DNA from 3 places in the Desulfovibrio sp. SGI.133 genome. Region 3 is predicted to be linked to each of the others. Evidence: predicted binding sites of a transcription regulator. Region 3 holds the regulator's gene; each other region holds the start of a gene.

What was found. The regulator sigma-54, encoded in region 3, starts transcription at its own class of promoters, with help from an activator protein. The targets are predictions, from matches to a motif close to CTGGCACGGNNNNTGCTT.
Region 1: a site for sigma-54 is predicted at 7,793-7,810, ahead of ACQRBR_RS09270 (DVU0150 family protein). Genes of this name have one in related genera too.
Region 2: a site for sigma-54 is predicted at 7,484-7,501, ahead of ACQRBR_RS06710 (glycyl radical protein). Genes of this name have one in related genera too.

What each region holds. Positions count from the first base shown of each region.
Region 1 is NZ_JBNPMK010000007.1:25,054-35,637, reverse strand. Features, by position in the region: gene ACQRBR_RS09310 (sensor histidine kinase) at 28-1,605, opposite strand; gene ACQRBR_RS09305 (glucose-6-phosphate isomerase) at 1,678-3,018, opposite strand; gene ACQRBR_RS09300 (hypothetical protein) at 3,124-3,477, opposite strand; gene ACQRBR_RS09295 (YchJ family protein) at 3,490-4,002, opposite strand; gene ACQRBR_RS09290 (hypothetical protein) at 4,327-5,169, opposite strand; gene ACQRBR_RS09285 (hypothetical protein) at 5,280-5,594, opposite strand; gene ACQRBR_RS09280 (DUF4881 domain-containing protein) at 5,725-6,315, opposite strand; gene ACQRBR_RS09275 (sulfite exporter TauE/SafE family protein) at 6,327-7,382, opposite strand; gene ACQRBR_RS09270 (DVU0150 family protein) at 7,401-7,706, opposite strand; gene ACQRBR_RS09265 (sigma 54-interacting transcriptional regulator) at 7,937-10,504, shown strand.
Region 2 is NZ_JBNPMK010000003.1:357,097-367,680, forward strand. Features, by position in the region: gene ACQRBR_RS06685 (hypothetical protein) at 1-1,226, shown strand, start outside; gene ACQRBR_RS06690 (DMT family transporter) at 1,689-2,663, opposite strand; gene ACQRBR_RS06695 (APC family permease) at 3,308-4,774, shown strand; gene ACQRBR_RS06700 (sulfite exporter TauE/SafE family protein) at 5,000-5,737, shown strand; gene ACQRBR_RS06705 (sigma-54 interaction domain-containing protein) at 5,825-7,336, opposite strand; gene ACQRBR_RS06710 (glycyl radical protein) at 7,582-10,026, shown strand; gene ACQRBR_RS06715 (glycyl-radical enzyme activating protein) at 10,116-10,584, shown strand, end outside.
Region 3 is NZ_JBNPMK010000001.1:541,301-551,884, reverse strand. Features, by position in the region: gene ACQRBR_RS02555 (long-chain-fatty-acid--CoA ligase) at 1-373, opposite strand, end outside; gene ispD (2-C-methyl-D-erythritol 4-phosphate cytidylyltransferase) at 370-1,608, opposite strand; RNA gene rnpB (RNase P RNA component class A) at 1,629-1,992, opposite strand; gene ACQRBR_RS02540 (zinc ribbon domain-containing protein) at 2,006-2,782, opposite strand; gene ACQRBR_RS02535 (Nif3-like dinuclear metal center hexameric protein) at 2,793-3,587, opposite strand; gene ACQRBR_RS02530 (phosphoribosylformylglycinamidine synthase subunit PurQ) at 3,781-4,593, opposite strand; gene ACQRBR_RS02525 (CTP synthase) at 4,802-6,445, shown strand; gene rpoN (RNA polymerase factor sigma-54) at 6,625-8,055, shown strand; gene hpf (ribosome hibernation-promoting factor, HPF/YfiA family) at 8,078-8,617, shown strand; gene rapZ (RNase adapter RapZ) at 8,659-9,561, shown strand; gene ACQRBR_RS02505 (PTS sugar transporter subunit IIA) at 9,630-10,073, shown strand; gene ACQRBR_RS02500 (PTS sugar transporter subunit IIB) at 10,079-10,540, shown strand.

The DNA.
Region 1 (10,584 bases), on a different contig from region 3:
GGGAGGCGGCCTGGCGTGCGGGCCCGTCTAGCTCTCTTTGCCGGGCTCCGGCGTCCCGTTTTCCCTGTCAGCGGGCTGGGCGGCAGCCTCCCCGCTTTCCACGGCGGACTTGGCCTCCGCGACGGCAGCGGGCGCTTCAGGTTCCTCGGGCTGCTCAGGCTCAGCCGCAGGCAGCAGGATACGCACCAGGGCCCCGCCTTCGGGACCGTTGGCCAGCCGGATCTCGCCGCCGTGGCTGTTGATGATGGAACTGACGATGGGCAGGCCCAGGCCCGTACCGCCGTCCTTGGTGGTGAAGAAAGGATCCAGCACGCTGTCCAGCAGGGCCGGATCGAAACCCGGTCCCGAGTCCAGGGCCTCCAACACCACACGCCCGTCGTCGCTCAGACGGCTGCTGATGCGGATGATGCCCGGCCCGTCCATGGCCTGCTGGCCGTTGACCAGGATGTTGTAGATGGCCCGGTAGAGCAGATCCTTGTCACCGCGCACCCACAACCCCGGCGACGTGGCTCGCTCGATGGCCACGCCCACACGGCCCAGCTCCCCTTCCAGGAAGGCCAGCACCTGGCTCAGCACAAGATCCAGATCCACCAGATCCTGACGCGGCTGGCGGGGACGGGCATAATCCAGAAAATCGTTGACCGTCTGCGACAGGCGGACGGACTCGTCATAGATGGCCTGCAGGATGCGCGAGGTCCCGGCATCGGCCTTGCCCATACGGCGTTGCAGCAGCTCCGCACTGGAGCGGATGATGCCCAGCGGATTGCGTATCTCGTGGGCGATGCTGGCAATGACGCGGCCCATGCTGACCAGCTTCTCGTTGCTGTGCAGCTCGTTCTCCAGCTGGCGATTCTTGGCCATACGGTCGGCCAGGACGCGTTCCGCCCTCTGGATGAGCATCAGGAGCAAGGCGAACATGATGACCGACGACAGCAGGCAGGTCACCACCACCACGCCCTGGAAAAGCAAAATCTGCTCGTAATCACTGGTGATGTCCTGCGTCAGCTCCAGCGCCCCCATGATGGGCGGCTCCGCCCCCGGCTGGAGGGGCTCCCCGCGCAGGGGATAGAGGGTCTGCAAGACGAAGGTCCCCGACGGCAGGGGCAGGTGGAAGATGGCTCGCCAGTCCGGGATATTGGAGATCAGCTCCGGCTTGGGCACGCCGCCGCGCAGAGTGTTGTCCAGACTTTCCGGGCCCACGCCCATACGGCCCAGCTCTTCCTTGCTGGTGGAATAAGCCACCACGCGCGTGAAGTCATAGATGCGCAGGCGTTCCATGGGCAGCCCGTGGACCACGGACTGCACCACCTGATCAAGCCTGTCATACTGGCTGGGCTGGCGCAGGGCGATGCGGCCGTGGGCCAGCAGCGTGGGCAGGGCGAAACGCCGGTAGATCTGGTGGTTGAGGTTCTCGGCCAGCAGGCGGGAGAAGTTCTCCTGCCGTGTCAGCAGAGCCTCGCGCGCCGAATTGGCGATGAAAAACGACAGCACCAGACTGGTGGCCATGATGACCAGCAGCGAGAGCCAGGACAGCGTGCGGGCATAGCTCAGCGGCAGATCCTGATCTGCCGTCGCTCCCGTTGCGGCCGTACCACCTTTGAACATGCGATGCTCCAGTCTGCCGCCCACGGTCCGCAACAGGACAGGCCAAAGGTGCGGCAGGGAAAAACGGGGTCCCTAAAAGCTCTCGGGCTCCTGCGCCACAGCCAGGAATTCGGCCAGGTCGGCAGCCTCCCGGGGATAACCGGACGCCCCCAGACGGGTATTGGCCAGCCGCTTGCCCAGCTCCACAGCGGGCTGGTCCAGCGGATTGATGCCCATGAGCCAGCCGGTGAAGACCGTGGCCGCTTCCAGCAGCAGCATCATGCTGCCTGCGGCGCGGGGCGTACACTCGCCCATCTCCATGTGCAGCAAGGGCACGCCGCTCTTGCACAAGGCCATGCGCGTGCCCAGACCTTCGGCTTCCAGCAGGGCCCCGAAGGGCTTGCCGCGCAGCCAGCTCCAGTGGTCAGGCAGATCCTGGCCGAAATGCCGTCCCTGTTCCAGCCCCTTGGCGGTCACGAAGATGCAGCCCTTGTCACGCTGTCCGTCCAGGAACATCTGGTTGACGGAGTGCTGGTCCGTGACCCCGGTGGCGGGCACAGGCATGATGCCTTTGCCGTCCTTGCCCAGGCTCTCGGCCCAGAGCTGGGCGAACCAGGGGCCATAGGTGGCCCATTGCGGTACATAGCAAAAAAAGACCAGCTGGCTGTAGCCGTGGCTTTCCAGCGCATTGGCCCAGCAGGCCAGATGGAAGGCAGGATGCCCGGCAAGGCAGGACGGATCCTGGGCCAGCGGACGGGCCACAGCGGCCGCCCCGTCCAGCAGGGCCTGCCAGTCGATGCCCAAAAAGGCGGCGGGCAGCAGGCCCACGGCCGACAGGGCCGAATAGCGGCCGCCCAGATTGTCCGGCACTTCCAGCGAAGCAAGACCGTAGCGGGAGGCCTCCTCACGCAGAAAACCCTTGTGCAGGTCCGTGACCACGATCATGTGCTCATGCCAGCGCTCGCCCAAGGCCTTGCGCAGCCAGTCCCGGCAAAGGAAATACTGGGCAAGGGTCTCGATGGTGCCGCCGGACTTGCTGATGCAGACCACCGTAGTCTCCCTGGGCGGCAGCTTGGCCAGCCAGCTTTCGAAGGTGGCGGCGCAAACATTGTCCGCGATCCAGAGACAGGGGCCGTCATGGCAGGGGCCATCCTGCCCAGGCGCAAAGGCGCGCTGCAGGGCGCGGGCCCCCAGTGCGGAACCGCCGATGCCCAGCACCAGCATGTGGCGCCGCGCACGGACCCGGGGCAGCAGGGGCGGCAGTTCCCGCTCCAGACGCTCCCGGTACGGCATGGTCAGGAAAGGCAGCAAGCCTTGCGCGCATTCCGTCTCCAGACGGCGCGACAGCTCCGGCGCACGCGCGGCAAAGGCGGCGGCAGCGTCCCGCTGCAGGCGACCGGTATAGGCGCTGGACCATTCAAGCGTATGCATCATGGTGTCCTCCCCGTAGATGGGGCGTCTTCCTTAAGGGAAGCCAAAAGGACCGGCAGGGCCGGAAAGAGGCCCGGAGCGGCACCACGGTGGTGCCGCTCCGTGAGATCAAAACAGTTTCAGGGGTTTGGGGGCAAAAAAGCGCCGCCGCACCTCTTTGTAGGTCTGCGGTCGCACGCCGAAACGGTAGCGCCACAGCACGCAGTCCTCACGGGCGGCACACTGGCGCACGTCGGCACGGCTGCCGGCGCACATCATGCACTGCCCGCGGATGACGCGCAGGGCACGGCGCGGCGCATCCGGGCCATGCCATTCCGGGCGGCTGTCCGCCTCGATGGCGGCCATGCGCCAGCCCCACAGGGGACAGTCCTCATCCGCGCACTGACGCACGGAACGGGAGGAGTTGCCCTGACATTCAAGACAAAATTGCCGGATGGCGGCAACAGGGCCAGGATTGGCCATGGATCCCCCCGCCTAGGCCGATTCGCGGCCGCAGCACTTCTTGTACTTTTTGCCGCTGCCGCAAGGACAGGGATCGTTACGGCCCACCTTGGGCTCGGGGCGACGGTAAGCCTTGGGGCGACGGGCCACGCCGTCCACATAGTACAGCTTGCCGTCCTTGCGCTGGAAAAAGCTGCGTTCGCCGATCTGGCGCACGGAACCTTCCAGTTCGTAGTAGGCATAAAATTCGGCCGTATCGAAGAGCTCGCCGTTCTCGCCTTCGGGCTGGTCCTTTTCACAGGGGCCCATGTCCAGACGCAGCCAGTGGACGTCACGGGTCTGCTCTTCCAGCATCTGGGCGGTCAGGTCTTCGCGATAGGCGGGATGGGTGGTCTCCACCAGATAATCGAATTTGCCGAGGCAATAGGCGCTGAAGCGCGAGCGCACCATGGTGTCGGCATCGTCGGGCCAGGCCTTGCCTTCCAGGTAGGGACCACAACATTCGTCCAGAGGGCGGCCACTGCCGCAGGGACACAGTTCAGACATCTTGCAGTTACATCCTTGTTATGACAGCTGCCATGACAGGAGCCACGGCGCTTTGCAAGTGTAGCCCATGGCCGCCCCGGCGGCAAGCAGGACAGGCGGGGGACAGTGGAACGGGGCGCGTTACGGGGCATGGCGGTGTTCCCGCCCCGGCGGTCCCACTTCCAGAGACAGACGGACACCGGACATGCCCCTTCCCTTCCGAGGTGGGACATGCCGAAAAGTCCGGCGGCCGCATATTGCCGGCACGCGGCCGGAGCCTTCACAGGCGATGAAAAAGGGCCTCCCTGCCGGGAAGCCCTCCTTGCGATCTTTTGGAAAAAGAACTCAGTTGCGCGGTGCGGACAGACGCACGTAGCAGCTTTCCGGGACTTCGCCGTCGGGCAGTTCTTCGGCAGCCATCCGCAATTCCATGCAGGTAGCGGCCTTTTTCTCCAGCCTGGCCCGGCCCAGCAGTTGCCCACCGGCATCCACCACCTCGCACAGGGCCCCTTCGGCGGGGCCTTCCTTCTTGGAGCCCGAGCACCAGAGCATCAGGCTGCCGTCCTTCCGGGCCTCCGTGCGGAAAACTTCGCTGAACCCGGCGTACCAGAGCAACCTGACGATGCGCCGCCCGGACAAGAAGGAGAGCAGGCCCGGCACAATGCCGATACAGGCCAGGATGCCGGACAGCCAGAAGGGATTGAAACCCAGCAGGGCCACTGTCAGGGAGAGCGCTCCCTGACGCAGGCTGGCGGCGTCGCTCCAGACAGTGATCTCGTAGCGCTGTGTGGCGCTGGCCGGTGTGCCGCGCACCCGCACGCTCAGGGCGTAGGTACCGGGAGTGGCCCCCTGCTCCGCCACGATCTCGCCGCGCCACATGCCGTTACCGAACCAGTAGCTGGCAAAAAAGCCGTCCAGACGGAAGCTCAGCGGCGCGCCTTCCGGGGTCACGGAGACCAGCAGGTCGCTGTCGCGCGGCTTGTCGATGCCGATGGGGCCGGAAAGCATGGTCCCCTGCCCGGCAACGATATCCAGATGGTTGGATCCGGTACGCATGAGGGCCTGCAGACCGTCCACAAGAACGAGGACAGCCAGCCCCAGCACAAGAGCGGCCAGCAGACCTGTGCGGCGCTGGCGTTCTTTGAGGGCTGGCAGTGCCTGCCAGAAAGTATTGGAGGAAGCGTTCATAGGGGCAGTCTAGAGGAAGAGCGGCCTTCCGGCAAGCCCGCCGCCTCCGCTTCGGGCCCCGGCCCAAAGCGGCGGGGACGGAGGGCAGCGGGCTTTTCCGGAGGCGAATGTCAGCGAACGATCCCCAGGTGGTGCTGGGGCTGTTCCAGGACCCGCCAGTAGACCAGACTGGCGCCCTGCCGGGGCAGTTCGATGTAGGTGGCGCCTTCATCGGCGTAGACCTGGCGGATCTTGCGGATCAGGGCGAACGCCCCCATCCAGACAGGAATGGAGATGCCAAAGAACCAGAGGCAGAACGTGCTCATGGAGGACATGGGCGAACGGGAGGCCATGTACATGCCCAGGAAGACAGCGCCTATCATCACCACATTGGCAACAATGCGGACGATGCTGGAATACAGGGAACGCTTGTAGCTGCTGGTCATGACGGGCTCCTTGGCGGGAAGAAGGTCTGTTATCAAAAGACTGCCGGGAAAGGCTTTTCACGGCAGTCTCGTCTAGCAGGAGGGGTGGGGGGCGGAGGGCCGCCCCCCTGGTTGTGGATGCTGCTGTTGTTTACTTCTTGAAGATGTTGGTGCGGGTGATGTTCATGAACCGCAGGGCCTGATGCTTGGCATTTTCCTTGTAGTACATGCGGACTTCGTCACCGGCTTCCCAGGTGGCCGGGGGCAGGTCGATCTTGTCAGCGGGGATGGTGAAGGTCACCAGGGCCTGCAGGCGGGCCGAGTATTCGGTCACAGACATCTTGTCCTTGTCGATGATGGGGAAGGTCTTGCCCTGCACCTTGGGATGGGTGCGCTTGATGCCCTTCTCAACATCGGTGAACTGCACGTTCAGGACTTCCAGAGCCTTGGTCTCGGGGTTGTAGATGGTGACAGTGGACTTATCCAGGTCGAACATCACGCGGCCGCCGGGAACGGGCAGGGGGCCGATTTCAGCCGGATCGGCAGGCAGGGTATACTCATGGATGCCGCCGGAGTAGTGGGGATTCAGCTGGTCATGATTGACGTCCAGCACCACCAGCAGGGTTTTGGTTTCCGGATTGAAGGCCACGCAGCGGCCCTGTTCCACCTGGCCAAATTCGCACGCGGTCAGACCGAGGCTGAGAGCCAGTACCAGAGTCAGAATTACGTTACGCATTCTCATGTGCTGCCTCCTTACGCCTGGCGCTTCTTGGCGGCCAGTTCAGCCTTGGCGCCCTGAACCATACGGACGGTGATGTAGAGGGAGATGGCGCTCACGAAGCCCAGAACCACCACGGTAGCCACGCCGTTGATGAAGCCGGCATAGGCGGGGAAGTAGGGCTGGATGAGCTTCAGGACCACGGAAGCGAGGCAGCCGATGACGGCGCAGCCGAAGGCGATACGGATGCCGTAACCCTTGATGTACTTGGTGGCGACAGCACCGATCTGGGCACCGATGGCGGCACCGACCAGCATGATGAGGGCGGCCACGAGTTCAGTACGCCCCTTGAAGGTGAAGGAAGCGGCGCCGTACAGGCCGGAGATGGCCACTTCGAAGAGGTCCGTACCCACGGCCACGTGGGTGGGGCAACCGACCAGGTACACCAGGGCGGGCATGCGGATCAGACCGCCGCCGATGCCGAGGATACCGGCCAGCCAGCCAGTGAACAGGGAGACCGCGATGGGCAGCCAGGCGGAGCAGTAGATACCGGCGCCGTGGAAGTGCACCATGGGGGGAATGCGGATGGCGTGCAGCTTGGAGGCCCAGTCGATACCGGTGGCGGTAGCGGAGAGCTCTTCACCGCGGGCGGCGGCTTCGCGTTCCTTCTTCTTGCGCAGGGCCACGTCATGGAAGACCATCCAGGCCATGCAGATCAGCAGCACGACGTACAGCCAGCGCACGACCTTGTCGACGGAACCCAGGCGTTCCAGCCACATCAGCATCTGGGCGCCCAGTTCCACGCCCACGATGGTACCGACCAGCATGGTCAGGCCGAGCTTGTAGTCAACGTTGCCGAACTTGCCGTGCCGCAGGGTCGAGATCAGGGATTTGCCGGCCATGTGGGCAACGTCCGTGCCCACGGCGAAGGCCATGGGGAAGCCGAGGATGTTCAGACCGGGGGTAACCATCCAGGCACCGCCCATACCAAAGAAACCACCGATGATGCCGACGCCGAGACCCAGAATGATCAGACCGGGCCAGAAAATCGTCACGCCGGAGATGGGCATCAAAACATACAACCAATCCATGTTTTCCTCCCTTCCGGCCTAGTGTTCAGCCAGCTCGCGGTGCTTGAGGTCGATACCGATGTGCGACATCACAACGTCGGCCAGGAAGCCGAAGATGCAGCCGACCGTCGGGATGATGATGATGGTCAGGATGGTGAAGTACAGATGACTGTCATTGTACATCTGCGCCCACCACAGCATGATACCGTCCAGGCGGCGGGTATCGGCCACGATGACCACGTTTGCCGCCGCCTTCTTGGCTGCCAGGGCCAGGGAAGGCATCATGACCAGCAGCATGACGAAGCTGCCCGCAATAGCTGTCCAGAGCTTGCGCATCATTTTCATGTTCTCCTCCGGGTCTTGGGGTTGTTACATCCAGATCCTGCGTCCCACGGCAGGACCATTCGTCCCAAACTTCACATGCTCGTTTTAAGCAACACCCGTGCCAATTTCGCTAAAAAACCCGAAAATCCTTGATTACCAACACTGCCAAGCGTTTTTCCTCTTGCGCAAACTGCGCATTGCGGATAGATTTTCAGGAAAGTTGCACGTTTTTTGCGTTATCGGGAGGACGTATGCGCATCTGGACCAGACCCGTCCTGGGAAATTCGCTGGAAACCACCCGGTTCTTCGTCAACCGCAGCATGACAAGCCGGGTGCTTTTGCTCGGTTTACCGCTTTTGACGCTGGTTTTATTACTTGTTTTCCTCGCAACGGGACGCAGTATCGAAGCCATGGTCAATCGCGCAATAGCCCGCAATGCCCAGTTGCATGCCCAGGCCATGAGCCTTTCGCTTGAGCAAATTCTCACAGAGACCCGAAACCAGCTCCTCATCCTGGCCGCGGGTTCCATGGAGCCCAAGGACATGGTACGGCGTCTCCAGTTCCGCGTGCGTGCCGAGGGCCTGCGCTATCGCGAGGTGGCCTTCATGGGCACGGATCCCTCCCAGCGCTATCTGCTGCTCAGCTACGGGGGCGAGATCATCTCCATCCCTCCCGATATCGCCTCCGCCACCGTGGGCAACCCCTTCACCAGCCTGAGCGCGGCCCAGCGGCCCGGCCATGTGCAGGTCAGCCAGCCCCTGGAAGTGGTCTATTCCATGGTCCCGCTCAACGATTCCGTGCAAAGCATCCCCCTTTACGTCATCCGCTTCTCCACGCCCATCTACGACAGCCAGGGCGTCTTTCAGGGCATGCTCATCCTTTCTCTGGACCTGACCGTCCTGCGCGACGCCATCAGCATGTTCTCGTCGTCGTCCGCTCCCCTGCGCACCGCCGACGACGAGACCCGCATCCGCAGCATCTTTTTCGACAACCAGGGCTGGATGCTCTTCCAGTCCGAGAATCTGGAGGCGGACGATGCCAGCGGCCGCCTCAACAGCGACTCGCTGCGCGCCGGCTTCCAGGGCGAGTTCGGCCGCGCCGGCTTCAGCACCGCCTTCCGGCCAGGCTCCAACCACGTCAATTACTGGTCCATGGTCTCCAACGTCCAGAGCGGGCATTCCGGCCAGATCTTCCTGGACAACGGCGATGCCTGGGGCCATGGGGACAACGCCGTGGAAGGCGTCAGCTTCGCGCCCGTCACCTTTACCGCCAACCCGGACAGCCCGCACACCATCGTAGGCGGCCTGGCCGTGCTGGACACCAGCTTCACCGCCACCCGCACCGGCATCCAGATCATCGGCATCTACGGCATCTGCCTGCTGGCCGGCATCTGCCTGCTGGGCCTGGGCCTGGCCTGGCTGGCACGCGGCACCACCAAGCGCCTGCGCCGCCTGTCCAATGAAGTGAACATGCGCATCGACAGCCACAGCTCCAACCCGCTGGTGCTGCCCCCCATGCCCCGCGAGCTCGAACAGCTCAAGGATGCCATCAACGCGTTGCTCCACCGCCTGCGCCGCAGCGAGGAGGAACAGCTCAACCAGCAGCTCATGCAGGATGCCCGCTGGGCCCGCGAACCGGCCGAGAACATGCCGGAGCTGGACGACATCCCCGAAAACGGCCTTGTGGGCACCTCTGCCGCCATGCAGGACCTGCGCGCCAACATCCTCAAGGCCGCGCCCACCATGGCCGACGTCCTCGTCATCGGCGAGACGGGCACCGGCAAGGAGCTGGTCTCGGCGGCCATCCACCAGGCCAGCCCCCGGGCCAACGGCCCCTTCATCACCATCAACTGCGGTGCCCTGGACGAGAACCTGCTCATGGATACCCTGTTCGGCCACGTCAAGGGCGCCTTTACCGAGGCGCGCCAGCCCCGCAAGGGCGCCTTCCTCACGGCCGAGGGCGGCACCCTGATGCTGGACGAGATCGGCAACGCGGCCCCCAAGGTCCAGCAGGCCCTGCTGCGGGCGCTCTCCACCCGCATGATCCGTCCGCTGGGCAGCGACGAGGATGTGCCCTTCGATACCCGCATCATCGCCGCCACCAACGCGGAGCTGTTGCAGGACGCCCAGGAAGGCTCCTTCCGCGAGGACCTCTATTACCGCCTGGCCGTCATCACCATCCGCACGCCTCCCTTGCGCCGCCGCAAATCCGACCTGCCCCTGCTGGCCGTCTTCTTCCTGACCCGGGCCGCGGAATCCCAGGGCCTGCCCACACCGCGCCTCAGCCGCGGCGCCCTGCGCAAGCTCCAGGAATACCACTGGCCGGGCAACGTGCGCGAGCTGCAGAACTGCCTGACCCGGGCCCTCGCTTTTTGCGAAAATGGCCTCATTTTTGCAGAAAACATCCAGTTGGGACCGGATACCCTTCCCGGAGACATTGCGCGACCGGAACGCGGCAAGCTTTCCTGCCCGCCCGCGCGGGCCGACAGCAGGCAGTCCCACAGCGAGGCTACGGAAAAGACAGAAAATCCTGTTGCCCAGCCCGTTCCGGCCGAAAGCGAGAATCAGGGCGTGATGCCCGTTGCAGAAGATGCCCCGCCGCGCCTCAATGCCCGCCTTGCCCGGCTGCTGCCCCAGATCGTGGAGCTCGGCAGCATCAGCCGGCAGGAATATCAGGACATGGCAGGCAAGGACATCTCCATGCGTACCGCCCAGTATGACTTGCAGATCCTGGTCCGCCTGGGCCTTGTCCGCAAGGAAGGACGCGGCCCGGCCCAACGCTATATAGTGTTGCCGGCAGCACGCGGGTTCCGCGCCTGAGGCAGCCCTTCCGTGACATGACGGCAAGACGGTATGACCGCCTGCCGGATACCGGACGGTCTGCCCCGGGCGGCCACGGC
Region 2 (10,584 bases), on a different contig from region 3:
AATACAGCGGCCTGAACTGGATCACGGAAAAAGGGCGCAGCGCCATGACGCTGTGGCTCTCCCGCCATATCGGCGCCGCAGCTGGCAAGGCTTTCGACCAGCTGGACGAGGCGCGGCGGGCCATGCTCCGTTACCACGGGGTGGACGCCCCCCGCTGGGAAGTGCTGCGCCACATGATCCAGCGCGACGAGGGCGGCACGGCCTACTTTGCCCCCGTGACGGCACGCGATCTGCCGGAAAGCCTGCTGGAACCGCTCCTGCCGGAGACTCTGCAGCAGGCGACCTTTGCCCGCCGGGTACAGGAATCCCGCACCATACGCCGCCGCATCAAAGCCGACAACCGCCGCCGCATGGGGGAAGACCCCGAAGCGGCGCGGACACCCCTTCCCGCGGCTCCGGACAAGGCCGCCTGGATGGAAGCGCGCCGGCAGGCCCAGGACAACCTGCGCGACCGTCTGGAAACGGATTCCCTTGCCATGCTGGCCGATGAAGTGGCCTTCGGGGTCATCGAAGCCGATGATGCCACCCGTGCCGTCACCAGGCAGGGGACACGACCGGGGACGCCCGCCGGGGAAATGTGGCGCCTTGTCATGCAGTTCAAGAGCTTCCCCATCGCCTATATGCAACGCATCCTCGGCGGGCGGCGCTGGATACGCGGCGAGCGTCAGCAGGGGCTGACCTACGGCTGGACGGCCCGATCCGTCGGGCAGGGGCTGGGACGGGACATCCCGGGCGTGGTCTGCTTCGCCATCATCTCCCTTGCCCTGGGCTATGCCTCGCAGACGCTCAACGATTTCGTGCGGGGCAAGACCCCGCGCGATCCCCGCAAAGGGGAGACCTGGGCAGCTGCCGCGGCCCGATCCGGCGGTCTGGGCATCTACGGGGATTTCCTGTTCGGCAAGCTCAACCGCTACGGCAACACGGCCGTGGAGACGCTAGCCGGCCCTGTAGCCACAAGCATGCTGAATGCCGCTTTTGCCATTCCGGGCCATGCACTGCGCGGAGACTGGGAGGCAGCGGGCAAGGACGCGGCGGCCATTGCTCTGAACAATGCGCCTTTCGTTAACTTCTGGATGACGCGTGGCGTGCTGGAGTGGGCCTTCCTCTACCATGTGCGGGAATCCCTTTCCCCGGGGGTGCTGCGCCGCATGGAGCGCCAGGCCCAAAAGGAATACGGACAACGCTATTTTGTTTCTCCCACGCAAGACAGGCTGCGGCCCTGGTAAACCAACACCTGCCGGGAATGAAGACCTTTCTGGTGGCGGCGATACGGAAGACGGGGACGCCAACGCAAGACCTGGATGCAAGGGCAAAAGGGGTACAGGGGGCATCGGCTCCATGGCATGAAAATAAAGTGTTGGTATTTTTGTTGGTATCCCAATTTTTACAAAAATATAACACTTAGAATTTATTGTATAAAATGTGTGATTTTTGTTGACGCACGACCATTGCATGTAAGCCCCTGATGCGAGAGCGTCAGGGGCTTTTTGCGTCTGTGGGGCCGCTGTGTCCTGCGGATAACGAAACGGGCCGTCCCGAAAGGGGCGGCCCGTTGGTGTTTCGGAGCCAGACGGCCGGTACGGAGGCCGGTAAAAAACAAGGGCCCGGGAGGACACGGAGAACATCCTTTCCGGACCCTTGGGAGCTGTCGTCTGCAGCCGACAGTCTCCGGGATATTGTCTGCCTGATCAGTGCTGGGGGGCACCTTCCCCGCTCAGGGGCCGGGAGGGGGCATGTTCCTCCGTCGGGGACGTGTCCTCCGTTTTCTTGCCCAGGGCCAGCAGGGCCACACCGCCGAAAAGCAGGCCCATACCGGCCAGCTCCTGTCCGCCGACAGGCTCATGCAGCAAAAAGATGCCCCAGCAGGCGGCGCCCAGCGGCTCCACCAGGGCCAGCGTGGCGGCCATGGCCGTGGGGGTGCGGCGCAGCCCGGCCAGGGTAAGGCTGAAGGCCAGGGCGGCGGTCACGACGCCCAGATACAGGGCCATCCCCATCCCCTGGGGGTGCAGCAGCCAGAGCGGCGGCGTGCAGAAATGGACGGGCAGCAGCAGGAGCCCGCTGCCCGCGCAGAGCAGGAGCATGATGTGCTCCGGCGCGTGGACCCGGCCCAGAGGCTTGCTGAAGACGAAGTAGGCGCCGTAGCAGGCCCCCGCCAGCAGGGGCAGGAGCAGGGCGGCCGTGCTGGTCTCCTGGCTGCCGCCCAGATTGAGCAGCACGAGCCCGGCCAGGGCCAGGCCCGTGGCCGGGTACCAGATGCGGGCAGGGCGTTCGCCCAGGACGATACGGGCCAGGATGGCGGCCATGACGGGAGAGAAGCCGATGGCCGTCACCGTGCCCACGGCGACGCCCGCCTGCTGGACGCCCCAGAAGAAAAAGACCTGGAAGCCCAACAGTCCCAGCGTGGCGGGAATGAGCCAGCGCAGCTGCCAGTGCCGCAGCCCCGCGGGCAGGGAATGCCGGCAGGCGCACCAGGCCCAGAGGGCCAGGGCTCCGATCTGCATGCGCAGGGCCCCGATGCCCAGAGGATGGCTGCCATCCGGGGCCAGGGCCTGTACGGTGCCGGTGGTGCTGAAGCACAGGGCGCCGAGGATGATGCACAAAGGGCCGCCAGCCAGCAGAGAAGAGCCGCAGGAGATCCGCCCGGGGCTCGCTGTGATGCTCATGGTACGTCAACTCCATCTGTAAGGACGTTCGCCAGTCCGCATGAGCAGGCCGGTGATGTGGGTCACAAGGCTGTGCCGTCGGGCACAAGCTTGCCTGTGGTCAGCAATTTCCATGCCGCATCAGGGGTATTTTGACGATCGCCAATTATATTGGCTGCGTAAGGTTGTTTTTCCTTTGTCTGCGGCCGGGAGCCCCTGGCTCAGGGCATTCATGGCCGGTGACTGATGCCGCTGTCGAGGGGCTGCCTGTAGGGATGGGCTGTATAAGACAGATAAATCAGGGTGCTGGAGGAGATGGCTGACTGAAGGGGGGGTAGGCGGGTACGGTTAGCCAAATAATCACAAGCAGGTCTTTTTTTACATAATGTAATATAAATTTTAATATAAAAATTAAAATTTTTTTATTTTACTTATTATTTTTTAAATTAAAATAATGGTTATTATTTCTTTTTTCGTGAGAAAACGGGATATTGCCCGACATAGGGAAGTTTTTCACATATGGCACGCTTATTGCTGTGCAGGGAGGGACTATAGTTTTCGCCCGGGAGTTTGCCAAAAGGTGCAACGACCAGGCTTCATGTGCATGTATGGCAGCCATAACAAGCAATCCGCAGCGGTATCAAATTCATAACGGAGAAAATGGTATGTCGGAACAGGTCAAGTTGGAAAAGTCCCTCTCGCCATTGCAGGTGTGCGCACTGGCTTTGGGCTCCATTGTCGGTTGGGGTTGCTTTGTGCTGCCCGGTGATATGTTCCTGCCCCAGGCCGGTCCTGTGGGTACCCTGCTTGGTTTCTTTGTGGGTGCCTGCCTGATCAGCTTCGTTGCTGTATGCCTCAGCTACATGGTCAAATACGCCCCTGTTGCTGGCGGTGCTTTTGCTTATGCGTATATCGGTTTTGGCCCCCGCGCCGCTTTTGTTTGCGGCTGGGCGCTGGTGATCGGCTATCTTGCCATTGTTGCTATCGACATCGCAGCCCTTTCGGTCATTTTCCGCTTCCTCTTCCCCGGTGTGTTTGAGTTCGGAGAGCTCTATTCCATCGCCGGATGGACCGTGTATTCCGGTGAAGTCATATTGATGACGGCCGGTACCCTCTTCTTCGGTTACATCAACTACCGCGGTATCGGCTTTGCCGGCGCCCTGCAGCTGATCCTGGCCTTCATGCTGACCTTCGGCATCCTGGCCCTGTTCGGCGGCGTGCTGACCCTGGATACCGCCAGCGTGGCCAACCTGAGCCCCGCCTTCTCCGACAAGCGCAGCATGCTGGCCTGCGTGCTGCTGGTCTTCGCCATCTCTCCCTTCCTGTTCGTGGGCTTCGATACCGTGCCCCAGGCTGCTGAAGAATTCGCCTTCGATCCTTCCCGTGCCCGTAACATCATGGTCGTCGCCATCTTCTGCGGCGTGCTCCTGTACGCCATGGTGATGCTCTCCGTGGGCATGGCCGTGCCGTATCCCGAACTGCTGGCCAAGCTCGACGCCCAGCGCGCCACCGGCGGCGCCGCCTGGGGCACCGGTGAAGTGGCCACCATGGCCTTCGGCAAGTTCGGCTCCATCGTGCTGGCCGTGGCCGTGTTCGGCGCCGTGTGCACCGGTACCAACGGTTTCTTCATCGCCACCAGCCGCCTGCTGCTCAGCATGTCCCGCAGCGGCATCCTGCCCGCCTGGTTCGGTGAGATCCATCCCAAGTACCGCACCCCCTACAAGGCCATCCTGTTCACCATCATCGTCGTGCTGCTGACTCCCTTCGCCGGCCGCTCCGCCGTGGCCTGGACCGTGGACATGAGCTCCGTGGGTACCGGTATCGGCTACCTGTTCACCTGCCTGGCCGCCCGCCGCGTGATCATGGGCAGCGAAGGCGTGGACAAGAAGGGCCTCAAGCTGTTCTGCTGCGCCGTGGGTACCATCACCGCCGTCATGTGCATCCTGCTCCTGCTGGTGCCCGGTTCCCCCGCCCGCATCGGTACCGCCCCCTTCATCTGCCTGGCCGTGTGGGTCGTGCTGGGCTTCATCTTCTACTTCTCCAACAAGAAGCACTGGATCTCCCTGCCTGAAGAAAAGGTCCGTGAGAACGTGCTGGGCCGCAAGGACATAGCGGTCTTCTTCAAGAAGTAACCTCCGGCGGCTCCCCGCAAGGGGAGCCGGACACTGGCTGTCCGTTCGCCGGACCGCCTTTCATGGAAGCCGCCCTGCCCCCCGGGGCGGCTTTTTTATCGGGCTCCCGGCGCCCCTTGCCAAAACGGCATGGTGCCCCTATGCAGGAGCAGCAATCCAGATCATGCGGGACGCCGCGGCCCCGGGAAGACCGGCGGCGGGGCAGCGTCCACAGGAGGGAAGGTTATGCCCGAAGCTACGGACCTTTTTGTTTTCTTCGCCTGGATCCTGGGCGGTTTCGTCTCCGGCGTGAGCGGCATCGGCGGGGCCATGGTGGCCTTTCCCCTGCTGGCGCTGGTCATCCCCGTCCATCAGCTCATCGCGCTGACGTGCATCATCAACGTGGTCATGGACGGCTGCTTGGCCAGTATGCATTTTCGCCATTGCCGGCTTTCTTCCCTCTGGCCCATGCTGGCGGGCTCCGTGCCCGGGTCCTTTGCCGGGCTCTATATCCTGCAGATCTGTTCCGGCGCCGTCCTGCAGGGGGCCGTGGGCCTGCTGCTGCTCTACTATGTGTACTGGCAGATGACCTACCGCGCCGCACAGGGACCTGTGTCCCACCCGCAGATGCTGGGTGCCGCGGCGGGCTTCGGGGCCGGGTTGCTGGGCACGGCCATCTCCTTCGACGGCCCGCCCATCGGCGCCTATGGCCTGTGCATGGGCTGGGAGCCGCGCGTCTTTCTGGGCACGCTGGGCGTCTTTTTCGTGATCCGCGGTTCCTTCACCGTGATCCTGCAGGCCACGGCCGGCTTCTACACCCCGGAAGTCCTGGGCTATGCCCTGTACGGGGCGCCCGGTGTCATCCTGGGCACGCTGCTGGCCTTCCCCGTGGCCAAGCGCATCCCGCAGGAGACCTTCCGCAAGGTGCTGCTGGTCATCATCGGCGTGGCCGGGGCGGTCTGCCTAGTGCGCGCCTTCCTGTAGACCCCTTTCCAGGGCATGTATGCGGAACGGCCGACGGACGTATGTCCGCCGGCCGTTCTCGTCGTCTGCCGGTATCCTGAGGCAGGATCAGTCTTCGTTCTCGATGTGCAGCACCTTCATGCGGTAGTGCAGGCCCGCCGGGGTCAGCTCCATGATCCGGGCCGCCTTGGCCACGTTGCCGCCGGTCACGCGCAGTACGTTGCGGATGCAGCTGGATTCGTATTCGTGCAGGCAGGTCTTGATGGAGACGCTGTCGCCGCGCCGGATGCCGCGGTAGTCGAAGTAGTCCGGCGTGGTGGCCGCGGAGACCGGCATCTGGGGCTCCGCGCGCATCATGTTCGGCAGGGGCGGGCGCAGGTCGTCATCGGCGGGCTGGAGGTTGCAGGCCTCGCGGAAGTGGCGCGGCAGGTTGTGGACGGTGATGACGTCGCTGCCGTCCAGCAGGGCCAGGCTGCCTTCGATGACGTGGGCCAGTTCGCGGATGTTGCCGGGCCAGGGGTAACGGCGGAAGATGCCCATGACCTCGTCGTCCAGGGTGACGCCGGCGGTCTTCATGGCCAGTTCCGAGCGGTTGATGATGTGTCGGACCAGCAGGGGAATGTCGTTCTGGCGCTTGCGCAGGGGCGGCACGGCGATGCCCACCACGGCCAGACGGTAGAAAAGGTCGCGGCGCAGCAGGCCCTGATCCACGGCCCGCAGGGGATGCTCGTTGAGGATGCTGATGATGCGCACGTTGATGGGGATCTCCGTATGGGAGCCCAGACGGCGCACGCGCTTTTCCTGGATGACGCGCAGCAGCTTGGCTTGCAGGCCCAGGGGCATGGAGTTGAGCTCGTCGAAGAGCAGGGTGCCGCAGTTGGCCTTTTCGAACAGGCCGGGCTTGTCCGGGGCGTCGGTATAGGCGCCCTTGACCGTGCCGAACAGGATACCTTCCAGCAGGTTTTCCGGGATGGCGGCGCAGTTGACCGGGATGAAGGGATGCCCGGCGCGGCTGCTGGCCGAGTGGATGGCCTGGGCGAACAGTTCCTTGCCGGTGCCGCTCTCGCCCCAGATCATGACCGGCGAGGAGCTGGTGGCCGCGGAGCGTGCTTCATGGATGCATTCCTGCAGGGCTTCGTCCCGGCCCACGATGCTGGAGAAGGTGTAGTAACTGTAAGGCGTGTCCGCGTTGCAGGGCTTGAGGGGGCGGCGCGACTCCGAAACATGGGCGGTGTTGCCCGTCCAGATGGTGAAGGCGATGACGCCGTCCTTGCGTCCGTGGTCGAACAGGGGGAAGAAGTCCGTCACCGTGCTGGCCAGGAAGTTGGTGGAGGTGGCGTACCAGTAGGCTTTTTTGAGCAGGGGCTTGCCGGTCTGGAGGCATTCCATGGTGGGGATGACCTCCAGCTCGTGGGGGACGTAGAGGCTGGTGATGTGCTGTCCCTCCACGGGGATGCGGGTGAAACCGTCGGCACGGCGCTGGATGGGGTTCATGTATTCGCAGATGCCGTCGGCATCGACCACGGCCACACCGATGCACATATTATCCCAGATGGCCCGGACTTGCGGCGTCAGTACCGAGGCCCGGTTGACGTTGTAGAACTGGCGGCTGTTGAACATGCTTTTCCCCCTGGATAAGGGACTTTTATAAAGAGAAAGTTTTTTTGATTTTCATTAAAATTTCTTTATTTTTTCTTTCCGGTCAAGATGTTTATTTATTTCAATAAAAACAAATAGTTAAATATGAAAAACGGCAATTTGTCCATTTTGGCACAGCCTATGCTTTAAACTGGGTATCGGCACGGAGCGCGCCCGGCGCGTCCCTGCCCCGACATGCAAACAACATCGCCTTTCAGGAGATCGTCATGACCGTACATCAGTTCGAAGACAACGCCGCCAAGGGCGCCCAGGGTTACGCCATCAACTGGGATACCGCCGAAGCCCGCGTGAAAGACCTCAAGGCCTATCTCATGAACGCCCCTCAGGTTATGGACCCCGAGCGGCTGCAGTTCCTGAACGAGGTGTATGAGGAGTTCCAGGGCGAACCCGTTTTCTACATCCGCGCCAAGCTGCTGGAACGCGTGCTGACCAAGAAAAAGATCTTCCTGGACGGCAACCCCATCGTGGGCACCCTGACCGGTACCCGCGCCGGCGTGTACGCCTATCCTGAATGGAACGTGGCCTGGATCAAGGAAGAAATGCAGATGGCCAAGATGGCCTCTCTGGGTGAAATGAAGATCCCCCAGGAGACCACCGAGCTGCTGGAAAAGACCTACAAGAAGTGGAAGGGCCGCACCTGCATCGACCTGAACAACAAGATGTTCAAGGACAAGTACGGCTTCAACCCCGCTCCGTACTCCAAGGCCGGCGTGTACTATGACAACGTCAGCGTGGCCAGCGGCTCCGGTATCGCCGACTACCCCCTGGCCCTGAACAAGGGTCTGCGCTGGGTCATCGACGACATCAAGAAGCGCCTGCTGGAATGCCCCACCACCCTGGCCAACAAGGAAAAGCATGACCTGTACCGCGCCATGATCGTGGCCACGGAAGCCGTCATCGCCCACTCCCACCGTTACGCCGATCTGGCCGAGAAGACCGCCGAGACCGAGACCGATCCCAAGGCCAAGGCCGAACTGCTGGAAATCGCCGAGATCTGCCGCCGCGTGCCCGAATTCCCGGCCCGCAACTTCCGTGAAGCCATCCAGTCCTTCTGGTTCATCCACCTGGCCATCGAAGTGGAACAGATGGCCTGCGCCTGCTCCCCGGGCCGCTACGGCCAGTACATGTACCCCTTCTACAAGAAGGACATCGAAGAGGGCAATCTGACTCGCGAACAGGTGCTGACCCTGCTGAAGTTCCAGTGGATCAAGCATCTTGAGCTGGCCGAATACCAGGGCGGCTCCTACGCCATGACCCTGTCCGGCCACACCGGCCAGAGCATCACCATCGGCGGCGTGGACGCCAACGGCAACGACGCCAGCACCGAGCTGGAAGAACTGCTGCTGGAAACCCAGATCCAGATGAAGAACATCCAGCCCACGCTGACCCTGCTCTACCATCCCAAGCTGAAGGAATCCTACATGCAGAAGGTGGTGGAATGCATCCGCGGCGGTTCCGGCCAGCCCCAGATCCTGAACAACAACGTGGTCATCCAGCGCAACCTGGCCCGCTTCTCCCAGTACGAAGGCGGCATCACCCTGGAAGACGCCCGCAACTGCGGCAACTACGGCTGCGTGTCCACCGGCATCTGCGGCAAGGGCAGCTTCATCACCCAGGAAGACCAGCCCTGCCTGGCCAAGATCGTGGAACTGATGCTCTACAACGGCAAGGATCCGCTGACCAAGAAGCAGCTGGGCATCGAGACCGGTGATCCGACCCAGTTCCAGAGCTTCGACGAAGTGTACGACGCCTACAAGAAGCAGCTGCGCCACATCTTCGGCATCTCCCGCAAGCACTCCGACCTGAGCCAGATGGCCCGCCTGCAGGTGGTGCCCAGCATCTTCCGCTCGGTCATGTACGACGGCTGCATCGAAAAGGGCATGTGCGAAGAAGCCGGCGGCACCCGTTATCCCCAGGTCAACCCCATCATGACCGCCGGTATCGACGCCGCCAACTCCCTGCTGGCCATCAAGCACCTGGTGTTCGACACCAAGAAGATCACCATGGCCCAGCTGATGGAAGCCATCAAGGCCAACTTCGAAGGCTACGAAGACATCCGCAAGATGTGCTTCGAAGCTCCCAAGCACGGCAACGACTACCCCGAAGTGGAAGGCTTCGTGCAGCAGTACTACCGTGACGTGGACGAGATCCACCACTCCGTGGGTCCGGACTGCTTCGGCCACCGTACGCCTCTGGACGCCTACTCGCTGTCCTACCACAACTACTTCGGCTCCCTCATGGGCGCCCTGCCCACGGGCCGCAAGGCCGGTGTGGCCCTGACCGACGGCAGCGTGTCCGCCATGCCCGGCACCGACCATGAAGGCATCACCGCCCTCATCAAGTCCGGCGCCGAAGCCATCGACACCGTGCGCTACGGCGCCAACCACTTCAACGTCAAGTTCGTGCCCTCCGCCCTGGAAGGTCCCAACGGTGCCCGCACGCTGATCTCGCTCATCAAGACCTACTGCGACTTCGGCGGCTCTCACATCCAGTTCAACTGCGTGAGCTCCGACACCCTGCGTGACGCCCAGAAGAACCCGCAGGACTACACCGACCTGGTGGTCCGCGTGGCCGGCTTCAGCGCCTACTTCACCCGTCTGGACAAGGGCGTGCAGAACGAGATCGTCAAGCGTACCGAGTACGCTTCCTAACCAACAGCCAATCCTTATATAACCTCCGGCCTGGGGACCGCGTCCGCAAGGGCGCGGTCCCTCCGGTTGTAAGAACGGGGGAGGACGCCATGAGCCAGGGAATGATCTACAATATCCAGAGGATGTCCGTTCAGGACGGTCCCGGCCTGCGGACCACGGTCTTTCTGAAAGGCTGTCCTCTGCGCTGCCTGTGGTGCAGCAATCCCGAATCGCAGCAGTTCACGCCGCAGATGCTGCTGTTCGACAATTTGTGTGTGAGCTGCGGCGCCTGTGCGCAGGTCTGTCCCAACGGCGCCGTGGTGCCGCTGGAAAGCGGCAAGATGGGCCGCGATACGGAAAAGTGCACCCACTGCGGCGCCTGTACCGAAGTCTGTCCCAACAAGGCGCGCGTCATGTCCGGCCGTATCATGACCGTGGAAGAAGTCATGGAAGTGGTCCGCAAGGACTGGCTCTTCTACGAGAACTCCGGCGGCGGCGTGACCTTTGGCGGCGGCGAGCCCACGGCGGGCGGGCAGTTCTTCCTCGATCTGGTGCAGACCGCCCATGACGAGGGACTGC
Region 3 (10,584 bases):
CGGCACCGGCGTCATTGAGGTTCTGGAGCAGCTCCCGTTCCATGTAGAGGGGGTTGACCATCACGGCCACGGCCCCGCATTTGACCACGCCCCAGAAGGCGATCATGGTCTGGGGCAGGTTGGGCAGCATGACGGCCACGCGCTGGCCCGGCTGGATGCCCGCGCGGCGCAGGGCCCCGGCAAAGCGCTCCGCGGCCTCATGCAGGGCCTTGTAGTTCAGGCGGGTGTTCTGGAAGATCAGGGCCGGGCGCTTGGGATAGCGCGCGGCGGCCTCGTCCAGCAGGCTGTACAGGGGCTGGTCGAAAACAGTGACGGTACGGGGAACGGACGGTTCGTAATGGGAGAACCAGGGACGGTGCAGCTCGGGGGTCATGCCATTTCCTTGGTGTTGCGCGGGTGAGGGGGAAGCTGGAACGCCGTGGCCACGGCATAGGCCTTGATGCCTTCACAGGCACCGGTAAAGCCCAGCTTTTCTTCCGTGGTGGCCTTGATGTTGACCGAGTCCGTACCCAGGCCCAGCAGACGGGCCACGTTCTTGCGGATCTCTTCACGGTGGGGAGCCAGTTTGGGGGTCTGGGCCACGACGGTCAGATCCACGTGGCAGAGGGTCAGACCGGCATCCCGGAAGCGTTCCAGCACGTCGTCCAGAAGGACAGCAGAGGAAATATTGTCGAAACGGGCGTCGGCATCAGGAAAAAGACGGCCGATATCGCCCAGAGCCGCGCAGCCCAGCAGGGCATCCATCAGGGCATGGAGCAGGACGTCGCCGTCGGAATGGGCGATGACCTCGGGAGCATTGGGGATGATGATGCCGCCCAGCTTCATGGGGCGGCCGCTGCCGTAGCGGTGGACGTCATAGCCCATGCCCACGCGCGGCACCGGCATGACGGGGGAGCGTTCTTCCAGCAAGGCAAGGTCCTCGGGATGGGTGATCTTGATATTGGCGGCTTCGCCCGGCACCACCAGTACGGGGTGCCCGTGGGCTTCCATCAGGGCCGCATCGTCCGTGGCCGCGCGTCCGGCGGCGCTTTCCTGCCGGGCGGCATCATGGGCGGCCAAAAGGGGAGGCAGGGCAAAGCCCTGGGGGGTCTGCACGGCACGCAGCCGGGCACGGGGCGGCGTGTCCGTCACAAGATCGTCGCAGACGACCTTTATGGTGTCCGTGACGGCAAGGCCCGGGATGACGGCCACGGCACCTGCGGCGAGCGCATCGCACACACGGTGGACGAGGGCCGCGCTCATGAAGGGGCGCGCACTGTCGTGCACCAGCACATGCGTGGCTTCCCTGGGCAAGGCGGCCAGCCCGTGGCGCACGGAGTCCTGCCGTTCCGCCCCGCCGGCCACGGCCAGCCAGGGGATGCCGGGATCCTCGTCACGGGCCAGCTGGGCCAAGCGCTGTTTTTCTGCTTCCAGGCAATCCTGGGGGAAGACAAAAACAAGGCCCGCCACGGCCCCGGAACGGGCCAGAGTGCGGGCTGAATGCCAGTAAAGGGGAACCCCTTTCCAGAGCAGGAACTGTTTGGAGTGGCCGCCTGTAGCGGCGGACAGGCGCTTGCCCTGTCCTGCGGCCAGAACGAGGGCCCAGGGACGGACGGGAATTCGTGTCATGCTGTACTCGCAAAAAAACAGGCAGGAGTCGAACGATAAGCCGGGTTCTGTTCGCGCCGGGGCGCGCGATCGCCATTCCTCTAGAAGAGCAGTTGCCTGCCCTCTCAAGCAGCCTACCCGGAAGGTATGGCCGGGCCAGCCTCCTTCCCTATTTGGCCTTGCTCCAGACGGGGTATGCCGAGCATGCCGTGTCACCACGGCATCTGGTGGTCTCTTACTCCACCGTTTCACCCTTACCCGGCCGGTACGGGACCGGCCGGGCGGTTTGCTTTCTGTGGCGCTGTCCGAAGGTCGCCCTTCCTGGACGTTATCCAGCGTCCTGCCCTGTGGAGCCCGGACTTTCCTCTCCGGGCCAATGCCCGCAGCGGCGATCTGTCCGGCTCCTGCCTGTTGATTTTTAGTCCACCAGAGTCTTGGGTTTGGCCGGAGCGGCCTGCAGTTCCATATCCGGGAAGTGCTCGTTCCAGAAGATCAGGCGCTGGCAGTTGGGGCAGCTCAGGATCTGCTGGCCGCGCTGCAGTTCGATGAAGGACTGCGGCGGGATGGCGATATGGCAGCCGGAGCAGATGCCTTCGCGCACACCGACGATGACGGGGTGCTCAAGACGCTTGCGGATGAATTCGTACCGCACGAAGACGGGCTGGGGGATGACGCCGGCGGCATGCTGGCGCTTTTCTTCCAGTTCGGCCAGTTTGGCCTGGGCCAGCTGGATCTTTTCTTCCAGGCCGTCGCGGCGCACTTCCAGTTCGGCCTGGAGAGCACCGTGGGTCAGGTCCAGTTCGGCCAGGGCTTCGTTCTGGCGCTGCACCTCTTCCATGAGGGTCATCTTTTCTTCCTCACGGGAGCGGTTGATCTTTTCCATGCTGTCCATTTCGCGCATCATGGCATGGTATTCGCGCGTGTTTTCCACCTGCATGAGCTTGTTCTTGCTCTTCTTGATGCGGGCGGAGTCGTCGTCGATCTCCATGGCGAGGCGCTTCTGCTGTTCCTGCAGGTGGGTCAGCTTTTCCACGATGCGTTCGCGCTGGGCGTTGCTGGCATCGAATTTGGCCTGCAGCTCGTCCAGCTGACGGGGAGCGGATTCCAGTTCCTGACGCACGGCAAAGATGGCGTCGTCCACTTTCTGCAGCTCGACAAGCTGGCGGATCTGGTCAAGGTAGACAGCGGTGCTCATGAGGTTCCTCCTAAAGAACGCGGGGATGGACAGGCTGGAAAGGGGAGGCCGAAGGCACGAAGACGACTTCGAGCGTCGGGCAGGCGTGCTGCAGGTGGATGGCGGCACGCCGCATCATTTCTTCTTCCAGGCTGTGATGGCCCACGTCGAAAAGACAAAGTTGCGTATCCAGCGCCGTATGGTATTTGACGTCGCCGGTGATGAAAATGTCGGCACCTGCGGCGCGGGCCTCCTCCAGCAGGGAGGAACCCGAACCGGTGCAGTAGGCCACACGCCGGATGCTTTCCGGGCAGGGACCGCTGACGGTGGCGGTACTCAGGTCGATGTGCGCGGCCAACATGTCGGCCAGCTGCTGCAGGTCCACGGGCTCGGCCAGATCGCCGGCCAGGCCGAAGCCGTGCGGCAGATCCCCCGTGCCGGGGCCGGTGGGTTCCAGCACGGCCAGATTGTCCAGATGCAGCTCGCGGGCCAGCCAGGACACCGGGCCGTCGCTGTTGACGTCCAGCGAGGTATGCGCGGCGTAAAGCGGCACATCGTTGGTCAGCAGCAGACGCAGGACTTCGTGATAATGGCCGATGCGGTTGGGCAGCGAAGGCTTGAGCGCCAGCGGATGATGGCTGAGGATGCACTGCGCACCAAGCTCGAGCGCGGCCGAGACGAAAGCCGGACTCGGATCGAGGCAGACAGCCAGACGCGTGGCGTCGGTCCTGTGCGCGGCCACCTGCAGGCCCGAAGCGTCCCAGGACGCGGCGCCCTGCAGGGGGGCCATCTGTTCTATGATGCTAATGATCTCTGCTATATGCATATCGATCCCTCACAGTAAAAAAGCACTTCCCTGAAACCAGAAAAGTGCTTTCAAAAGCAAAGGGCGGCAGGCTCGCTGCAAATGATCGACACCTGTGTCTGCGACCACTGGGGCCGTAACCAGCAAAATGGTTCAAAGAATCTAGCTGGCCCTGAGCCCGCTGTCAAGCGGGAAGTCCCCTCCCCTCCTTATATTAAAGGGCGCGCAGGTAGCGCACGGCGTTGGAGAACAGCTGGGTGGCCGGGGGCACGTCGATGGAGCCGCGGGTCCAGGTGGGGTAGTTGGTCACATGGTGGAACGCTTCGGGGTGGGGCATGAGGCCCAGCACACGCCCGCTGGGGTCCGTCAGGCCGGCGATGGCCAGGCTGGAACCGTTGGGGTTGAGCGGATATTCCATGGTCGCCTTGCCGGTCTCGGGATCGGCATACTGCAGGGCGATGAGGTTTTCATCGGCCAGGCGCTGCAGGGTGGCGTCGTCACGGGCGATGAGCTTGCCTTCGCCGTGGCGCACGGGCATGGCCATCATGGGCAGATCCTTGGTGAAGACGCAGGGGCTTTTGGGGTTGGGCAGCAGATGCACCCAGCGGTCTTCGTAACGGGCGGAGTCGTTGTGGCTCAGAGAGACCTGGCGTTCGAAGCGGTTGTTGTCCAGGGCGGGCAGCACGCCCAGCTTGACCAGAAGCTGGAAACCGTTGCAGATGCCCAGGATCAGTTTGCCGTCGTTGATGAATTCGGTCAGGGACTGGAGCAGGGGAGTGCCCGTGCTGTCCTTCAGATAGCGCCAGCGCATGCTGGCAGCCTGGGCGGCACCCAGGTCGTCACCATCCAGGAACCCGCCGGGGAACACGAGAAAATGGTAATCGCTCAGGCGGACTTTGGCGGCCACGATGTCGGAAAAGTGCACGACGTCAGCGCGGTCGGCACCCGCGAGACGGGCGGCGTGGGCGGTTTCGAGATGGGAATTGGTGCCATAGCCGGTGATGACGAGAGTATTGACTGTGCCCATGCGGCAGAAGCCTCCTTGCAAGCGGTAGCCACAAAGGGCCACTATAGAAATGGAAAAAGAGACTACCTGCAAAGTTTATAATAGTCAATGCTGGTAAAATGATTCAGATTGGTGTAAAACCTCCCGATTGCGCGAGGGCGGTTCGCCCGGGCGCAGCACATGCGGTCCGGACCACGGTCCGCTGTATGTCATCAAAAGGTAGGAGTTCATGAAAACCAAGTTCATTTTTGTTACGGGCGGTGTGTTGTCTTCCCTGGGCAAGGGCCTTGCCGCGGCTTCGCTGGGCGCCCTGTTGCAGACCCGGGGACTTTCCGTCACCATCCAAAAGCTGGATCCGTATATCAATGTTGACCCCGGCACCATGAATCCCTTCCAGCACGGCGAAGTGTTCGTGACCGATGACGGGGCCGAGACCGACCTGGACCTGGGCCACTACGAGCGTTACCTCAACGTGCCCATGTCGCGCAAGAACAACACCACTTCCGGTGCCATCTACAACCACGTGATCGCCAAGGAACGCCGGGGTGACTACCTGGGCGGCACCGTGCAGGTGATCCCCCACATCACCGACGAGATCAAGCGCACCGTGCTTTCCCTGGCCGAAGGCGACAACGCCCCTGACGTGGCCATCATCGAGATCGGCGGCACCGTGGGCGACATCGAAGGCCTGCCCTTCCTGGAAGCCATCCGCCAGCTCAAGTCCGAGCTGGGCCGCGACAACTGCCTGAACATCCATCTGACGCTGGTGCCCTATCTCAAGGCCGCCGGTGAGCACAAGACCAAGCCCACCCAGCACAGCGTCAAGGAACTGCTTTCCATCGGCATCCAGCCCGACATCATCCTCTGCCGCTGCGAGCACAGCATCCCCGAAGAGATGCGCCGCAAGATCGCCCTGTTCTGCAACGTGGATCAGGATGCCGTGTTCTCCTCCGTGGACGTGGGCAACATCTATGAAGTGCCCCTGCGCTTCTACGAAGAAGGCTTCGACCAGAAAGTGGCCATCATGCTGCGCCTGCCCGCGCGCAACGCCCACCTGGAAGACTGGAAAAAGCTGGTCTACGACTGTGCCAATCCCCAGGGCAGTGTGACCATCGCCATCGTGGGCAAGTATGTGGACCTGAAGGAAGCCTACAAGAGCCTGCATGAAGCCCTGATCCACGGCGGCGTGGCCAACCGCGTTTCCGTGAACCTGCGCTACGTCAATTCCGAGAACGTGGACGACAGCAACGTGGCCGCCACCTTTGCCGGCTGCGACGGCATCCTGGTGCCCGGCGGCTTCGGTTACCGCGGTGTGGAAGGCAAGATCGCCGCCATCCGTTATGCCCGTGAGAACCGCATCCCCTTCTTCGGCATTTGCCTGGGCATGCAGTGCGCGGTCATCGAGTTCGCCCGTCACGTGGCCGGTCTGGAAGACGCCAACTCCGAAGAATTCGATCCCCTGAGCGCCCACAAGGTCATCTATCTGATGACCGAATGGTTCGACTTCCGCACCAAGAACCTGGAAAAGCGCGACGCCGAGAGCGACAAGGGCGGCACCATGCGCCTGGGCGCCTACCCCTGCAAGATCATCCCCGATACTCGTGCCTTTGAAGCGTACGGCAAGGAACTGGTGGAAGAACGCCATCGTCACCGTTACGAGTTCAACAACGCCTTCAAGGATCTGCTGGAAGAGAAGGGCATGGTCTTCAGCGGTACCGCCCCCGACGGTTCCCTGATGGAGATCGTGGAACTGCCCGACCATCCCTGGTTCCTGGGCTGCCAGTTCCACCCCGAGTTCAAGTCCCGTCCCATGGCGGCGCATCCCCTGTTCCGTGAATTCATCAAGGCCGCCAAGAACAACCACAAGAAATAGGGCTTTTGTGCAAGAAAAGCCGTTCAGGACGCTCCGCTGGCGCGGGGCGTCCTTTTTTTATGCAATGACTTGAAATATTCCCTTTTTTGTGCTCCCAGGCCAGCCTCCCTTGCCTATTGGTGCAGCATGTGGCATGGTATTTGAAACGTAGAAAATTTTTACTGACAGGATAGCACCCCATGGCATTGGAACTTCGTCAACAACTCAAATTGTCGCAGCAGCTGGTCATGACCCCCCAGCTGCAGCAGGCCATCAAGCTGTTGCAGCTTTCTCGTGTCGAACTTCTGGAGACCGTCCAGCAGGAATTGCTGGAGAACCCCTTCCTGGAAGAGGCTCCGGCCAATGAGCCCGTGGCTCCGCAGGATCAGGAAGAGGCGCGGCACGAGAAGCCCCAGGACGAAGTTTATGACGAAGATCTTTCCCGCAATGCCGACTGGGAGGAATACCTCGGTGAATTCGCCAGCACGCCGCGCACCTCGCAGGGACGGGAACTGGAGATCGCGGAAGAGATATCTCCCCTGGAGGCTCGTTACTCGGCCAAGCCCACGCTGGAAGGCCATCTGCTCTGGCAGCTGCATCTTTCGACCCTGACGGACGAGCAGAAGGAGATCGGCGAGATCATTATCGGCAATCTGGGCTCGTCGGGCTATCTGCGGGCCAGCGTGGAAGAGATCGCCGAGATGGCGTCCACCACGCCGGAGGCCGTGCAGACCGTGCTGGAGCGCGTACAGCTTTTCGACCCGGTGGGCGTGGCTGCCCGGGATGCCCGTGAATGTCTGTTGGTGCAGCTGAAAAACCTGCGCTATGACCGTGACCCCATCCTGCTGGAGCTGGTGCAGTCGCATCTGGAAGACCTGGAAGCCCACCGCTACAAGCCTTTGCTGCGCAAGTTCAAGCTGGATATGGAAGGCCTGCGCGAGTACCTGGACATCATCCAGTCCCTGGAGCCCCTGCCCGGTGCCAGCTTCGACGGCAGCGAGCCCACCTATGTGAGCCCTGACGTCTTCGTGTACAGCGTCGGTGACGAGTTCGTCATCCTGCTCAATGAAGATGGTTTGCCGCATCTGCAGCTCTCCAGCATGTTGCGTGATGGCGTTCCCTCCTGTAATGAAAAAGAGAAGGACTACGTTTCGGAAAAAGTACGTTCCGCCTCCTGGCTCATCCGCAGTCTGTACCAGCGGCAGCGGACGCTGTATAAAGTGGTGGAGAGCATCGTCAAACATCAGCAGCCCTTTTTCCGTGATGGCGTCACCAAGCTCGCGCCGCTCATCCTCAAGGATATCGCCGACGATATCGGGATGCATGAATCCACGGTCAGCCGCATCACCACCAACAAGTATGTGGCGACGCCGCACGGCATCTTCGAACTCAAATTTTTCTTCAACAGCGGGCTTGAACTGGACGATGGAAGTCAGGTAGGCTCAGAGAGCGTCAAGGCACTGATCAAAAAGTTCATCGCTGGCGAAGATCCCAAATCGCCCCTGAGCGACGAGCGGCTCGGCGAGCTGCTCAAGGAACAGTTGAAGGTCAATATCGCACGGCGCACGGTGGCCAAGTACCGCACGGCGCTGAACATCCCCTCATCCTCAAAGCGCAAGGAACATTTCTGATTCCTGCACCACGGGAGGTTCTATGAACATTGCTTTCACTTTCAAGAACTTCGAGGCCTCCGATCATCTGAAGAAGTATGCCCGTCGCCGCATGGAGAAGATGGGACGCTTTTTTGGCAAGGCTTCCGGACTGGAAGTCGGTGTTGTGCTTACTGTGGACAAGTTCCGGCATCGCTGTGAAGTGACCATCGCCGGCGAGGGGCTGCACCTGAGTGCTTCCGAGCAGTCTTCCGACATGTATGCCGCCATCGACCTTGTGGTGGACAAGGTCGAGGCCCAGATCAAGAAGCACGTCTCGCGTGTCAAGGAACAGCGCCGTCAGGCCCGCAATGCCAACGTGGACGTCTTCACCTACAACCTGGAAGCCGATCCCGATGAAGAACCCACCGTGGTGGGCACTGAGCGCTTTGCGCCCAAGCCCCTGCATCTGGACGAAGCCCTGATGCAGCTGGAATCCATCGGCAGTGAGTTCCTGGTCTTCATCAATGCCGAGACCGACCGCGTCAATGTGGTGTACCGCCGTCGTATCGGCGGCTATGCCGTCATCGACCCTGTCCTGTAAAGACTTCGGGGCCCCCGCAAGGGGGCCCCTTCGAGATTGCCATGAGCCAGACACCATCCGAGGGCGCGGCAGCGCCTGTCCAGGTCTGTATAGTCACCGGGCTTTCGGGGGCCGGTAAAAGTACGGCGCTGCGGGTCTTTGAAGACCTGCGCTATTTCACTGTGGACGGGCTGCCTGCCGGGCTGGCCGTCGAGATGGTGGAGATGATGCGGCGCGGATCCATGGAACGCTTCCGGGGCATGGCCCTGGGCATGGACATGCGCCAGCAGGACTTTCTGGAAGAGCTCAATGTGGCCCTTGCCCAGCTTTCCGAGCATGGGGTCCGGCCCATACTGCTTTTTCTGGAAGCCGGAGCGCAGGAACTCATGCGCCGTTATGCCACCACTCGCCGGCCCCATCCGCTGGAGCGTGAGGGCATGGGCCTTGAGGATGCCCTGCGCGAGGAACGCACTCGTCTGGCCCCTGTGCGCGAGATGGCGGATCTGGTCATAGATACCAGCCGTTTTTCCATCCATGACCTGCGCCGCGCCATCCAGAAGCGCTGGAGCAGGACATCGGGCAAGCTGCGGGCCATCCGGGTCAACGTTATCTCGTTCGGCTTCAAGTACGGTGTTCCGCGCGAGGCGGATTTCGTCTTTGACCTGCGCTTTTTGCCCAATCCCTATTTTGTAGAAAAGTTGCGTCCCCTCAGCGGCAAGGACAAAGCTGTCCGTGACTATGTTTTTGCCTCCGAGGCCGCGCAGGAATTCGAGAAGAAGCTTTTCGACCTGGTGCGCTTCATGCTGCCGCAGATGGAAGCGGAAGGCCGCTACCGGGTCGCCATCGCCGTGGGCTGTACCGGTGGCCGCCACCGTTCCGTCGCCACGGCCGAGGCCCTGTTCCAGATGCTGCGTCAGGCGGATTATCCGGCCAGTATCGAACACAGGCACCTTGAACTTGGCTAGGAAAGCTGGCACTCTTGGCCTTACGTGCTGCATTTTGCAGAAATTTCAGTTCCAGCGCGAGGTATGTCATGTCGGAACAGCAATCTTCCACCCAGGTCGGCATCATCGTTGTCGCCCATGCCGACTATGGCTCTGCCATGTTGCGCACGGCGGAGTTCATTCTTGGTACCCTGAGCGACTGCACCTCCATCAGCGTGGACATCGCCCAGGAAGTGCCCGAGACCGTGCGCCGTCTGGACGATGCCGCCCAGCGGCTGGACAAGGGCGCCGGGGTCATCATCCTCACCGACATGTTCGGCGGCACCCCCACCAATCTGGCCCTCTCCCTGCTGGGGAGCCATAATGTGGAAGTCGTCACCGGCGTCAACCTGCCCATGCTGCTCAAGGTCTTCACCTGTCGCGAAAAGCCCCTGGCCGAGCTGGCCAAGCTGGCCGGAGAGGCCGGAACCAAGGGCATCGTCGTGGCCGGCAGCATGCTGCGTTCCCGGAACAAAGAAAAAACAGGCGATTGATCCGTATGCTCTGGTTCAGAGTGGACAACCGTCTGGTGCACGGGCAGGTCATCGAAGGCTGGCTGCCCTATGTGGCCGCCCGGCACCTGATAGTTGCCAATGACGCCATGTCGGCGGACCTGCTGCAGCAGCAGATCGTCTCCTTGGCCGTGCCGGAGCAGGTGGCCATCCACTTCGTACCGGTGGACGCTCTGCTCGAGACCCTGGCCTGCTGTGGCGAGAGCAGCCTCGTCCTCTTTGCCGACTGTCAGGATGCCCGCAGGGCCCTGGAAAGCGGCGTCGCCATCCGGGCCCTCAATATCGGCAATCTGCACTACGCACCGGGCAAGATCCAGGTCTTCCCGCATGTGGCCCTTTCCGAACAGGACAGGGAGGACTTGCGGGCCATGCTGCAACAGCAGGTAGAGCTGGATTTCCGCTGTGTGCCTTCCGACAAAATCCGGGATGCTTATGAGCAGCTTCTCTGATGCCCTCTGGCTGGGCGTGCAATACGCTTTTTTTTTGTCCTCGC